2 linked regions of the Caldimonas thermodepolymerans genome follow. The protein of the gene in region 2 interacts with the protein of the main gene of each other region in a pairwise test. Links are inferred from orthologs where the notes say so. Each region holds a gene or a part of one and is shown on either strand. Other genes may lie near its edges.

Region 1 (5,602 bases), 140 kb from region 2 along the record:
CGCGGGGTCTCGATGCCGATCAATCGCAGGCCCTGCGCCAGCGCCGGGCCGATGTTGGGCAGCGACTCGAGCGCCGCGTCGTCTGCCAGGCATGCACTGCGGTGCCGCGCCTTGGCCGGCTTGCCGCCCGAGCGCGTCGGGGTGGCCGGTCCTTGCGACGTGGTGCGCAGGGACGGTCCCCGGGAGGGCGCAGCGGACAGGACGGTGGCCGGCAGGGCCGCGGCGAGGTGCTTCATGGCGTCACATCAGCAGCGAGTTGCGGATCAGCCCGACGGCAATGCCTTCGAGCTCGAAATCCTGGCCGGGCTCGACGACGATGGTCTTGTAGTCGGGGTTCTCGGCGACCAGTTCGATGCTGCCGCGGCTGCGGCGGAAGCGCTTGACGGTGACCTCCTCGCCCAGCCGGGCGACGACGATCTGGCCGTTGCGGGCTTCCTTGGCACGCTGCACCGCGAGCAGGTCGCCGTCGAGGATGCCGGCGTCGCGCATGCTCATGCCGCGCACGCGCAGCAGGTAGTCGGGGCGGCTCGCGAACAGGCCGGCCTCGACGTGGTAGGTCTGGTCGATGTGTTCCTGGGCCAGGATGGGGCTGCCGGCCGCGACCCGGCCGACCAGCGGCAGGGCCAGCTGCGCCAGCCCGGGCAGGGGCAGGCTGAACTGCCGGCTGCGCGATTCGTTGAGCGAGCGCAGTGTGTCAGACTTGAGCCGGATGCCGCGCGACGTGCCGCCGACCAGCTCGATCACGCCCTTGCGCGCCAGGGCCTGCAGGTGCTCCTCCGCCGCGTTGGCCGAACGGAAGCCGAGCTCGGCGGCGATCTCTGCCCGCGTCGGCGGGGCGCCGGTGCGCTCGATGGCACTCTTGATCAGGTCCAGCACCTGTTGCTGGCGGGCGGTGAGTTTGGGTTGATGGTCCACGGACACCTCGCGAAGTGACGGCCTGCCGGCACGGACCAGGCGACTGGCCTTGATCCCGGATACTGTGCAGGCATCCAGTAACTGTATTTTTATCCAGTTTTCCGAGAAATGCAAAGCAACGAGCACGGCCCCATCGTCATCCTGGGCACCGGCGGCACGATCGCCGGCACCGCGGCCGACCCGCATGACAACGTCGGCTACCGCGCGGCGCAGCTGGGCGTGGCCGACCTGGTCGCGGCGGTGCCGGCGCTGGCCCGCTGGCCGCTGGAGACCGAGCAGGTGGCCCAGCTCGACAGCAAGGACATGGACTTCGGGGTGTGGCAGTTGCTGGCGCAGCGCGTGGCGCACCACTTGGCGCGTCCCGAAGTGCGCGGCGTCGTGGTCACGCACGGCACCGACACGCTGGAGGAGACGGCGTATTTCCTGCACCGCCTGCTGGCGCCGGCCAAGCCGGTGGTGATGGTCGCGGCGATGCGTCCGGCCAGCGCCTTGCGGCCGGACGGCCCGCAGAACCTGCTGGATGCGGTGACGGTGGCGGCAACGCCCGGGGCCCGGGGGGTGCTCGCGGTGCTGGCCGGGCAGGTGCACAGCGGGCTGGAGGTGCGCAAGGCCCACACCTACCGGCTCGATGCGTTCGGCTCCGGCGATGCCGGCCCGCTGGGCTACGTGGAGGAAGGACGGCTGCGCCAGCTGCGCGACTGGCCGCAGGGCGAGCCGCTCGGGCTGGCATGCCTGCCGGCGTCGCCCGCCGGCTGGCCCTGGGTGGAGATCGTCAGCAGCCACGCCGGCGCGGATGGCCGCTGGGCCGCGGCCCTGGCCGGGCTGCCGGTGCAGGGGCTGGTGGTGGTCGGCACCGGCAACGGCACGGTGCACGAACGGCTGGAGGCCGAGCTGGTGCGGGCGCAGGCACGCGGGGTGCGCGTGCTGCGCTGCTCGCGCTGCGCCGAGGGGGTGGTGGTGCCGACGGGCCGGCAGGCGCTGCCGTCGGCCGGGGCGCTGACCCCGTGGAAGGCCCGCGTGGAGCTGATGCTGCAGCTGATGGCGGCCGGCTGAGCCGCCACCCGCGCAACGCGCCTCAGAGCACGTCGAGCGTCACGTCGATGTTGCCGCGCGTGGCGTTCGAATACGGGCAGACCTTGTGCGCCGCCTCGACCAGCGCCTGCGCGTCGCCGCGCTCCCAGCCGGGCAGCGACACGCCCAGCTTCACCTGCAGCCCGAACCCGCCCGGGATCGGGCCGATGCCGACGGTGCCGGTCACCGAGGCGTCAGCCGGCAGGGGCTTCTTCTGCTGCGAGGCGACGAACTTCATCGCGCTCAGGAAGCAGGCCGAATAGCCGGCCGCGAACAGCTGCTCCGGGTTGGTCGCCGCGCCGCCGGGGCCGCCCAGCTCCTTCGGGGTGGCCAGCTTGACGTCGAGCACGCCATCGGACGAGACGGCGCGTCCGTCTCGGCCGCCGGTTGCGGTGGCCTGGACCTGGTAGAGGACTTTGTCGAGTGCCATGAGCTTCTCCTGAGGCGAGGTGGGTGGAGGGGACGGGTCTGCCCGGGTCAGAGAAAGCATCGTTCCTGCCCGGCTCAGGCGGCGCGCGCTTCGTCGCGGGCCGCTGATTCGACGAGCTGGGGGGAGAGCCGGCGTCGCAGCGCGTGCAGGCGCTGGCGCAGGTCGGCAAGTTCTTCCATGGAGCACCGGGTGGCGCAGCCGATCGCCCTGGGCACGGCGATCGCCCGGGCCCGCAGGGCGCGGCCCTCTGGCGTCAGCGAGACCACCACGCGCCGTTCGTCGTCCTTGGCCCGCGCGCGCACCAGCCAGCCGGCGGCTTCCATGCGCTTGAGCAGCGGGGTGAGCGTGCCCGAGTCGAGGAACAGCCGCTCGCCGAGGGCGCCGACGCTCAGGCCATCCTGCTCCCACAGCACCAGCATCACCAGGTACTGCGGGTAGGTCAGCCCCAGCCGGTCGAGCAGGGGCTTGTACAGCTTGGTCATGGCCAGCGAGGTGGCGTACAGCGCGAAGCACAGCTGGTGGTCGAGCTGCAGCAGCGCGTCGTCGGACGAGATCGGGGCAGGCTTGCGGGATATCATGGCAGGAATGGTAGAGACCGATTTAATTGCGCACAATTTAATTGGCGGCAACCATGCCACGGGTGCGGTCATGGGGGTCAGGCGCTCAGCCGCTCGATGTCTTCGGACAGCTCGAGCCAGCGCAGCTCCAGCGCCTCGGTCTCGTCGGCGATGGCCTTGAGGCGCCGGCCGTGCCCGGCCACCTGGGCCGGGTCGAGGTGGCCGCTGGCGAAGGCGGCCTCGATCGCGGCCTTCTCCTCGGCCAGCGCGGCGAGGCGGGCGTCGACCTGCGCCAGCTCCTTCTTCAGCGGGCGCAGCTGTTCGGCCAGGCGCTGGCGCTCCTGGGCCTGGGCCTTGCGCTCCTCGCGCCGGTTGGCCGCGGGCGGGGCAGCCCCGGGCCGCGACGTCGGGGAGGCGGCGTCCGCCGGGGCCGCCGCCTCGCGCTGCAGGCGCGCCTGCTCGAGCAGCCAGCGCTGGTAGTCGTCCAGGTCGCCGTCGAAGGGCTGCACCGTGCCGCCGGCGACCAGCCAGAACTCGTCGCACACCTCGCGCAGCAGCGCGCGGTCGTGGCTGACCAGCATCACCGTGCCCTCGAAGCCGTTGAGCGCCATGCTGAGCGCCTCGCGGGTGGTCAGGTCCAGATGGTTGGTCGGCTCGTCGAGCAGCAGCAGGTTGGGGCGCTGCCACACCAGCATGGCCAGCACGAGGCGCGCCTTCTCGCCGCCGCTCATGGTGCCGGTGGCCTGGGACACCATGTCGCCGGTGAAGCGGAAGCGGCCGAGGAAGTCGCGCAGTTCCTGCTCGCGCGCCTGCGGGCTGACCTCGCGGGCCAGCCGCACCATGTGCTGCAGCGGCGATTCGTCCGGGCGCAGCACGTCCATCTCCTGCTGCGCGAAGTAGCCGATCGCCAGGCCCTTGCCCTCGGTGATCTGCCCGCCCAGCGGCGGCAGCACGCGGGCGACGGTCTTGACCAGCGTGGACTTGCCCTGGCCGTTGGCGCCCAGGATGCCGATGCGCTGGCCGGCCAGCACGGTGCGGCGCACGTCGCGCACGATCACGGTCGGGCTGCCGTCGGCGCCGGTGTAGCCGCACGCCACGTCCTTGAGCGCCAGCATGGGGTTGGGCAGGCTCTCGGGCTCGCGGAACTCGAAGCTGAAGTCGGCGCTGGTCAGCACCGGCGCGAGCTTTTCCATCCGCTCCAGCGCCTTGACGCGGCTTTGCGCCTGCCGGGCCTTGGTTGCCTTGGCCTTGAAGCGGTCGATGAAGCGCTGCAGCTGGGCGATCTTCTCCTGCTGGCGCTCGTAGGCCGCCTGCTGCTGCTGCAGGCGCTCGGCGCGCATCGCCTCGAAGGCGGTGTAGTTGCCGGTGTAGCGGGTCAGGCGCGCGTCCTCGAGGTGCAGCGTCACGCGCGTGATCGCGTCGAGGAACTCGCGGTCGTGGCTGATCACCAGCATCATGCCCTCGAAGCGCTTGAGCCAGCTCTCCAGCCAGACCAGGGCGTCGAGGTCCAGGTGGTTGGTCGGTTCGTCGAGCAGCAGCAGGTCGGCCGGGCACATCAGCGCGCGCGCCAGCTGCAGCCGCATGCGCCAGCCGCCCGAGAAGCTGTTGACCGGACGCTCGAGCTGCCCGGACTTGAAGCCCAGGCCCATCAACAGCGCCTGGGCGCGGGCACGCGCGTCGAAGCCGCCGGCGTCCTGGATGCGCTGGTGCGCCTCGGCGATCGCGGTGCCGTCGCCGCGTGCCTCGGCCTCGGCCAGCGCGGCCTGCGCTTCCATCAGCGGGGTGTCGCCGGCCAGCACGAAGTCGGTCGCGCTGTCCTCGGTGTCGGGCATGGACTGCACGACCTCGGCAATGCGCCAGCGCGGCGGCAGCTCCACGTCGCCGGCGTCGGGGTGCAGGGCGCCGGTCAGCAGCGCGAACAGCGAGGACTTGCCGGCGCCGTTGCGTCCCACCAGGCCGACCTTCTCGCCCGGATGCAGCGTGACGTTGGCGCCCTCGAGCACGACCTTGGTGCCGCGGCGCAGCGTGACGTTCTTCAGCACGATCATGGCCGCGAGGCCTCCAGCAGCGCGGCGCGGGTCACCAGCAGCACCTGGTCGGTGCCGGCGCTGGTGTCCAGCCAGACCACCTCGAGCCGCGGGAAGGCGGCCTCGAAGTGCTCGCGCTCGTTGCCGATCTCGAGCACCAGCACCGCGTCCTCGCTCATGTGCTGCGGCGCCTCGCGCAGCAGGCGGCGCACCAGGTCCATGCCGTCCTCGCCGCCGGCCAGCGCCAGCGCCGGTTCGGCCCGGTACTCGGGCGGCAGCGCCGCCATCGAGCGCGCGTTGACGTAGGGCGGGTTGCACAGGATCAGGTCGTACGGGCCGGCCACCTGCGACAGCAGGTCGCTGCGCAGCAGGCGGATGCGCGCGCCGAGCTGGTGGCGCTCGACGTTGATGTGGGCCACGGCGAGCGCGTCCCCGGAGATGTCGGCGGCGTCCACTTCGACCTCGGGGTAGGCCAGCGCGGCCAGCACGGCAAGGCTGCCGTTGCCGGTGCACAGGTCCAGCACGCGGCGGGTGCGGTCGGACAGCCAGGGGTCGATGGTGCCGTCGGCCAACAGCTCGGCGATGAAGGAGCGCGGCACGAT
Region 2 (8,142 bases):
CAGATGCGGGCGATGTCCTCGGCGCTGGCCTTGAACTCCATCGCCACCACGCTCTCGGCGATCAGCTCGGACGCGTACGGCCCGATGATGTGCACGCCGAGGATCTCGTCGGTCTTGGCATCGGCCAGGAACTTGACGAAGCCGGTGGTGTCGCCGAGCGCACGGGCGCGGCCGTTGGCCATGAACGGGAAGCTGCCGGCCTTGTAGGCGCGGCCTTCGGCCTTGAGCTGCTGCTCGGTCTTGCCGACCCAGGCGATCTCGGGGCTGGTGTAGATCACCCACGGGATGGTGTCGAAGTTCACGTGACCGTGCTGGCCGGCGATGCGCTCGGCCACCGCCACGCCCTCTTCCTCGGCCTTGTGCGCCAGCATCGGGCCGCGCACCACGTCACCCACCGCCCAGACGTTGGGCAGGTTGGTGCGGCACTGGTCGTCGACCACGATGGCGCCGCGCTCGTCGAGCTTCAGGCCCACGGCTTCCGGGTTCAGGCCGTTGGTGTTGGGCACGCGGCCGATCGAGACGATCAGCTTGTCGACCTCCAGCGTCTGGGCCTCGCCCTTGGCGTCGGTGTAGCTGACGGTCACGCCCTTGGCGCCGTTCTTGACCTCGTTGACCTTCACGCCCAGCTGAATCTTCAGGCCCTGCTTGGTGAAGACCTTGAGCGCCTCCTTGGCGACCTGCTCGTCGGCAGCGCCCAGGAAGGTCGGCAGTGCCTCGAGGATGGTCACGTCGGCGCCCAGGCGGCGCCACACCGAGCCCATCTCCAGGCCGATGACGCCGGAGCCGATCACGCCCAGCTTCTTCGGCACCTCGGGGATGCGCAGCGCACCGTCGTTGGACAGGACGTTCTGCTCGTCGAACGGCACGCCCGGCAGCGCGCGGGCGTTGGAGCCGGTGGCGACGATCACGTGCCTGGCCTCGATGACCTCCTCGTTCGCGCCGGACACCTTGAGCTCGTAGCCGATGCCGCCGGCCTTCACGAACGAGCCGCGGCCGTGGAAGAAGGTCACCTTGTTCTTCTTGAACAGGTACAGGATGCCTTCGTTGTTCTGCTTCACGACCGCATCCTTGCGGGCCAGCATCTTCGCCACGTCCATCGACAGGTTGGACAGCGAGATGCCGTGCTCGGCAAAGTGATGGCCGGCCTGCTCGTAGTGCTCGGACGACTGCAGCAGCGCCTTGGACGGGATGCAGCCGACGTTGGTGCAGGTGCCGCCCGGGGCGGGACCGCCCTTGGCGTTCTTCCACTCGTCGATGCAGGCCGTGTTGAAGCCCAGCTGCGCCGCACGGATGGCGGCGATGTAGCCGCCCGGGCCGCCGCCGATGACGACGACGTCGAATTGCTTGTTGCTCATCGTGTGGGGTCCCCGGCTCAGATGTCGAACAGCAGGCGCGACGGATCTTCCAGCGCCTCCTTCATCGCGACCAGGCCCAGCACGGCCTCGCGGCCGTCGATGATGCGGTGGTCATACGACATGGCCAGGTAGTTGATCGGACGGATCACGATCTGGCCGTTCTCGACCACCGGGCGGTCCTTGGTGGCGTGGATGCCCAGGATGGCCGACTGCGGCGGGTTGATGATCGGGGTGGACAGCATCGAGCCGAACACGCCGCCGTTGGAGATCGAGAACGTGCCGCCGGACAGCTCGTCCAGGCTCAGCTTGCCGTCCTTGGCCTTCTGGCCGAACTCGGCGATCTTCTTCTCGATCTCGGCGAAGGTCATCTGGTCGGCGTTGCGCAGGATCGGCACCACCAGGCCACGCGGCGAACCGACCGCGATGCCGATGTCGAAGTAGCCGTGGTAGATGATGTCGGTGCCGTCGACCGAGGCGTTCAGGATCGGGAACTTCTTCAGCGCGTGGACCGCGGCCTTGACGAAGAAGCTCATGAAGCCCAGGCGCACGCCGTGTTCCTTCTCGAACTTCTCCTGGTACTTCTTGCGCAGCTCCATCACCGGCGCCATGTTGACCTCGTTGAAGGTGGTCAGGATGGCGTTGGTGGCCTGCGACTGCAGCAGGCGCTCGGCGATGCGCGCGCGCAGGCGGCTCATCGGCACGCGCTGCTCGGGGCGGTCGCCCAGGTTCTGCGTCAGCGGCGCGGCCACCGGCGGCAGCGGCTTGGCCGCGGCCGGCGCCGGCGCGGCGGCGGGCTTGGTGCCGGCGGCGATGGCGCCCAGCACGTCGCCCTTGGTGATGCGGCCGTCCTTGCCGGTGCCGCTCACCTGCGAGGCGGACAGGTTGTTGTCGGCCAGCAGCTTGGCGGCCGCGGGCATGGCCACGCCGGCCTTGGAGGCACTGGCCGGAGCCGCAGCGGCGGCCGGCGCCGGGGCGGGCGCGGCAGCCGCGGGGGCCGGCGCCGGGGCCGGGGCCGCAGCACCGGCGGTGGCTTCGGTGTCGATCTTGGCGATGACCTGGTCGGAGGTCACCGTGCCGCCGTCGTCGACGACGATCTCGGTGAGCACGCCGGCCGAAGGCGCCGGCACTTCCAGCACCACCTTGTCGGTCTCGATCTCGATCAGGATCTCGTCGGCCGAGACGGCTTCACCGGCCTTCTTCTTCCATTGCAGCAGCGTGGCCTCGGCCACCGATTCGGAAAGCTGCGGAACCTTGACTTCTACGATTGCCATGTCTTGTCTTTCGATGATCTGCGCCGCGCAGGATGCCGGCCGCAGCCGGCGGTATGCGCACGGTCATCGCGGCGCGCAGCGCCCGCGATGACCGCCGGGTGACGTCAAATTACTTGGTGAGGATGAAGCCTTTGAGCTTGGCGAACGCCTGCTCCAGCAGCGCCTTCTGCTGCTCCTGGTGCAGGTGCGCGTAACCGACGGCCGGAGAGGCCGACGCCGGACGGCCGGCGTAGCCGAGGCGCTGGCCTTCGGTCATGTTCTCGTGGATGTAGTGCTGCACGAAGAACCAGGCGCCCTGATTCTGCGGTTCGTCCTGGCACCACACCAGCTCGGTCGCGTTGGGGTACTTCTTCAGCTCGGCACCGAACGCCTTGTGCGGGAACGGATAGAGCTGCTCGACCCGGATGATCGCGACGTCGCCGGCCTTCTTCTCCTCGCGCTTCTTGACGAGGTCGTAGTAGACCTTGCCCGAGCAGATGATCACGCGCTTGACCTTGGCAGCGTCGATCTCGGCATGGGTCTCGCCGATGACGGTGCGGAACTCGCCCTTGGTGAACTCGGACAGCGGCGAGGTGGCGTCCTTGTTGCGCAGCAGCGACTTGGGCGTCATCAGCACCAGCGGCTTGCGGAACATGCGCACCATCTGGCGCCGCAGCACATGGAAGATCTGGCTGGCCGTGGTCGGCTGGCAGATCTGCATGTTGTTGTCCGCAGCCAGCTGCATGAAGCGCTCCAGGCGCGCCGACGAGTGCTCGGGGCCCTGGCCTTCATAGCCGTGCGGCAGCATCAGCACCAGGCCGTTGGCGCGGCCCCACTTGACCTCGCCGGAGGCGATGAACTGGTCGATCACCACCTGGGCGCAGTTCGCGAAGTCGCCGAACTGGGCTTCCCAGATCACCAGGGTGTTCGGGTCGGCCGAGGCGTAGCCGTACTCGAAGCCCAGCACCGCTTCTTCCGACAGGATGGAGTCGATGACGGTGAACGGGGCCTGGTTCTCGGCCACGTTCTGCAGCGGGATGTAGGTGCCTTCGTCCCACTTCTCGCGGTTCTGGTCGTGCAGGACCGCATGGCGGTGGGTGAAGGTGCCGCGGCCGCAGTCCTCGCCGGACAGGCGCACCGGGTAGCCGCTGGCCACCAGCGACGCGAAGGCCAAGTGCTCGCCCATGCCCCAGTCGACGTTGATCTCGCCACGGCCCATGGCGGCGCGGTCGGCGATGACCTTCTCGACCAGCGGATGCAGCTTGAAGTTGCTGGGGATGGTCGTGATGCGCTCGGCCAGGCGCTTGATCTCCGCCAGCGGCAGCGCGGTGTCGGCGCTGTCGGTCCACTTCTTGCCGAGGAACGGTGCCCAGTCGACGGCGTACTTGCTCTTGTAGTTGGTCAGGACCGGGTCGACCGTATGACGGCCGGCGTCCATCGCGGCGCGGTAGGCCTTGACCATCTCGTCCGGCTCCTGCGCCTCGATCACGCCCTGCGCCACCAGCTTGTCGGCGTACAGCTTGCGCGTGCCGGGGTGCTTGGCGATCTTCTTGTACATCAGCGGCTGGGTCAGCGCAGGGGTGTCCTGCTCGTTGTGGCCCAGCTTGCGGAAGCAGACGATGTCGACGACGACGTCCTTCTTGAACTCCTGGCGGTAGTCCAGCGCCAGCTGCGTGGCGAACACCACGGCTTCGGGGTCGTCGCCGTTGACGTGCAGCACCGGCGCCTCGATCATCTTGACGACGTCGGTGCAGTACAGCGTCGAGCGCGCGTCGCGCGGGTCGCTGGTCGTGAAGCCGATCTGGTTGTTGATGACGATGTGCAGGGTGCCGCCGGTGTAGTAGCCGCGGGTCTGCGCCAGCGCCAGCGTCTCCATCACGACGCCCTGCCCGGCGAAGGCGGCGTCGCCGTGCACCAGCACGGGCAGCACCTGGTCGCCCTTCTTGTCGCCGCGGCGGTCCAGGCGGGCCTTGACCGAGCCTTCGACCACCGGGTTGACGATCTCCAGGTGCGAGGGGTTGAACGCCAGGCTCAGGTGCACCGGGCCGCCGGGGCTCGAGACGTCGCTCGAGAAGCCCTGGTGGTACTTCACGTCGCCGGCGGGCAGGTCCTCGGGGGCGGTGTGCTCGAACTCGGCGAACAGGTCCTTGGGCATCTTGCCCAGGGTGTTGACCAGCACGTTCAGGCGGCCGCGGTGGGCCATGCCGATCACGATTTCCTGCACGCCCTTGCTGCCGCCGTGCTGGATGACCTCATCCATCGCGGCAATGAAGCTCTCGCCGCCTTCCAGCGAGAACCGCTTCTGGCCGACGTACTTGGTGTGCAGGAAGCGCTCCAGGCCTTCGGCCGCGGTCAGGCGCTCCAGGATGTGGCGCTTCTTCTCGGCGGTGAAGGTGGGTTTGGCGCGGGTGCTTTCGAGCTTTTCCTGCCACCAGCGCTTTTCGGTCGGATCGGTGATGTGCATGAATTCCGCACCGATCGAACCGCAGTAGGTGTCACGCAAGGCCTGCACGATCTCGCGCAGGGTCATCTGCTCGGCCTTGGTGAAATAGGTGTTCGTGGCACTGAAAGTGATGTCCATGTCACTTTCAGTGAGGTCGTAGAACGCCGGCTCCAGCTCGGGGATGCGGGGACGTTCCTGACGCTTGAGGGGATCGAGGTCGGCCCAACGGGCACCGAGGAAACGATAGGCGGCAATCAGCGACTGGACGTGGACCTGCTTTCGGGCGACGGCCAGGTCGGCGCTGCTGGTCTTGACCGCAAAGGCGTTGGACTTGGCACGCTGCGCGAAGGATTCGATCACCGGCGCGTGGGGCACGTCACGGGCTTCGGAGCCGTCGACGGCAGGCACGTGCTGCAACGCATCGAAATAGGCTCGCCAGTTTTCCGGCACCGAACCGGGGTTGTCGAGATAAGCCTCGTACAACTCCTCGACATAGGGGGCATTACCCCCGAACAGGTACGAAGTCGCCCTGTATTGCTCCATCATTTCGCTCACCTTTCATCCTGGTTTCCAGGACTGTGGCTGGTTGAACAACCTTCCGCGACACGGCTTGACCGGTTGGCGGATTGCGACCCGCCTTTACTTCTGGGTTCAGGGCAGAAACCAGTAAAGGGGACGGGAAGGACCTGAGTCAGGGATGCGACTCTATCACCGATGGAATCATGGCGTCATGCGAGTTGTGCATACGCTGTCACGCAGCCATGGTCTTCCCGTGGAGCAAAGGGGTTTGAAAGCGGAACAGGAATCAGGGATTCGCAGGGGATGAAACCGGAGTGGCCGGCGCGTCCTGCGACCTGTCGCGTCTGGGCAACGACATCGTGCCACCCACGCCGACGCCCACCCCGCCGCGGCCGACGCCGACCGAGCCGCCGATGGTGCCGTCGGAGCCGACCGACACCCCCACGCCGCCGATGCCCACGGGCACGGCCACCCCGACCCGCGCACCGGTGCAGCCGGCCGCGAACACCGCACAAGAAGAAGCAAGCAACAGGGAAACGAAGCGCATGGGCCCCACTCTAGGGCAAACCGGCGCCGGCCGGCATCTCCCCGCACGGCGGCGGGTCTCGCCGGGCGCCGGGTCAGGCGATGGTGACCTCGTCGGTGCGCTGGTCGCCCCTGTTGTCGGTCCAGCTGATGGAGAGCTTGTCGCCGGCCTTGCCGCCGGCGAAGCTGAACTGCAGGTAGGGGTTCTTGGACACGGCCGGGCCCCATTGGGCGGTCAGCACGACCCGGTCGTTGTGACGCGCCGTCACCTCCTGGATGAACCAGGCAGGGATGACCTGGCCCGACGCATCCTTGCGCTGGCCGCTTTCCATCTCGTGCGCCATCAGCACACGCACCGTCACCTTGTCACCCTGCACCTGGGTGCGGATGCGCATGGGATCTGCCATCTCGATACTCCTCGTCTGCCGTCGGGTGGCCGTCAAGCGCCGCAGCCGCCCAGGGTCACCGTGACTTCCCGGGCCGCGAAATAGAACCGGTCGCCGGCCTGGACCAGGGCGTAGACGGTGGACGTCTGGCTCATCTTGATGTTGAAGGCGACGTTGGGTTCGGTGCCGGCGGGGATGTCGAACAGCGCCGCCAGCGTATTGGGGTTCTTGTCGACCAGCAGGGCCAGGCGCGTGGCGCCCGGCAGGGTGGTGGACACGCCCACGCGCACCACGTTGCCGTTCTCGGCGATCTCCGGCGCATGCAGCCGCACGTCCGGGCTTTCGACCGGCGCGGCGCCGCCCAACGCCTTCACCACCTCGGCCAGCCCCTTGGCATCGAACGCACTCTTGTTCCAGGCCGCCTGGGCGGCCGCAGGCAGCAGCCCGGCCGACGCGGCCAGGCCCAGAACCGCCATGCTGGCGCTCGTGTGCAGAAACTGCCTGCGGTTACCCATCGCGATCCACCTCCGACATCCATGCGAAACCCGTGAGGGCGGCACCATGCCGCCACACCGACAACCGGCCACGGCAGGGCGCTATTGTCCGCCAGGTGTCCCTGCCCTGCCCGCGCCGCGCCGCGAGGCCCACGACCGCAAAGGGTCTCCACGCAGGGAGGCGGCAAGGCCCGCTTCAGCCGGGCAGCGCCAAGTCGTCCGCGGCGCCGGCAGGCAGCGCCTCGCGCTCGAGCAGCGCGTCGAAGGCCGCGCTTTCGACCGCAGGCGAGAACAGGAAGCCCTGGAACTCGTCGCAGCCGGCCTGCAGCAGGAACTGCCGCTGCGCCTCGGTCTCGACCCCTTCGGCGATCAGCGACAGGCGCAGCGCCCGCGCCAGGTAGACGATCGAGCGCACGATGCCGGCATCGCTCTCGTCGGCCGGCAGGCCCTGGATGAAGGAACGGTCGATCTTGAGCTTGCGCAGCGGAAAGCGCTTCAGGTAGCCGAGGCTCGAGTAGCCGGTGCCGAAGTCGTCGATCGCCAGGCGCACCCCCAGCGCGGCAAGCGCGTTCAGGCGCAGCAGGGCCTCGTCGGCATCCTGGATCAGGATGGACTCGGTCAGTTCCAGCTCCAGGTTGCGCGCCGGCAGGCCGGCGGCCGCGATGATCGCCGCGACCCGCTCGACGAAGTTGCTGCGCTGGAACTGCACCGCCGAGACGTTGACCGCCACCACCAGGTCCAGGCCGCGCCGGTGCCACTGCGCCGCCTGGCGCACTGCCTCGGTCAGCACCCATTCGCCCAGCGGCACGATGAAGCCGCTTTCCTCGGCCACCTGGATGAAGCGCGCCGGCGACAGCTCGCCCAGCTCCTCGTCGTGCCAGCGCACCAGCGCCTCGGCGCCGACGATGGCCCCGGTGCGGATGTCGACCTGGGGCTGGTAGTGCAGCCGGAAGCCGCCGCGCGCGAGCGCCTGGCGCATGGCCTGGTCGATCTTCATGCGCGACAGCAGGTCCACGTTCATCTGCGGCTGGTAGAAGCGGAAGCCGGCGCGGCCGCGCTCCTTGACGCGGTACATCGCGGCATCGGCGTTCTTGATCAGGTCTTCGAGCGTGGCACCGTCGTTCGGGTGCAGCGCGATGCCGATGCTGCAGGTGACGGTGAAGCTCATGT

Evidence for each region. The genes of interacting proteins can lie anywhere in the genome.
Region 1: the proteins of IS481_RS10015 (region 2) and IS481_RS09370 interact in binary tests that used the Escherichia coli proteins (3 or more experiments, as listed by UniProt). The link is inferred for Caldimonas thermodepolymerans from one-to-one orthologs.

What each region holds. Positions count from the first base shown.
Region 1 is NZ_CP064338.1:2,002,443-2,008,044, reverse strand. What follows is about bases 2,547-5,546. They hold IS481_RS09370 (ABC-F family ATP-binding cassette domain-containing protein), read right to left. Parts: upstream 5,022-5,546; coding sequence 3,072-5,021; downstream 2,547-3,071. Other genes in these bases: prmB (50S ribosomal protein L3 N(5)-glutamine methyltransferase), read right to left, coding at 5,018-5,546; IS481_RS09375 (MarR family winged helix-turn-helix transcriptional regulator), read right to left, coding at 2,547-2,994. In the rest of the region: IS481_RS09395 (helix-hairpin-helix domain-containing protein), read right to left, coding at 1-236; transcriptional repressor LexA, read right to left, coding at 241-915; IS481_RS09385 (asparaginase), read left to right, coding at 1,024-1,968; IS481_RS09380 (organic hydroperoxide resistance protein), read right to left, coding at 1,991-2,416; more of IS481_RS09375, read right to left, coding at 2,491-2,546; more of prmB, read right to left, coding at 5,547-5,602. UniProt on the Escherichia coli protein: Genetic data indicate it may be involved in ribosome assembly or function.
Region 2 is NZ_CP064338.1:2,138,883-2,147,024, forward strand. Bases 2,536-5,942 are described here. They hold IS481_RS10015 (2-oxoglutarate dehydrogenase E1 component), read right to left. Parts: upstream 5,595-5,942; coding sequence 2,736-5,594; downstream 2,536-2,735. Other genes in these bases: odhB (2-oxoglutarate dehydrogenase complex dihydrolipoyllysine-residue succinyltransferase), read right to left, coding at 2,536-2,626; IS481_RS10020 (hypothetical protein), read right to left, coding at 5,854-5,942. In the rest of the region: lpdA (dihydrolipoyl dehydrogenase), read right to left, coding at 1-1,355; more of odhB, read right to left, coding at 1,373-2,535; more of IS481_RS10020, read right to left, coding at 5,943-6,114; thiosulfate oxidation carrier complex protein SoxZ, read right to left, coding at 6,188-6,499; thiosulfate oxidation carrier protein SoxY, read right to left, coding at 6,532-7,041; IS481_RS10035 (sensor domain-containing protein), read right to left, coding at 7,169-8,142. UniProt on the Escherichia coli protein: E1 component of the 2-oxoglutarate dehydrogenase (OGDH) complex which catalyzes the decarboxylation of 2-oxoglutarate, the first step in the conversion of 2-oxoglutarate to succinyl-CoA and CO(2).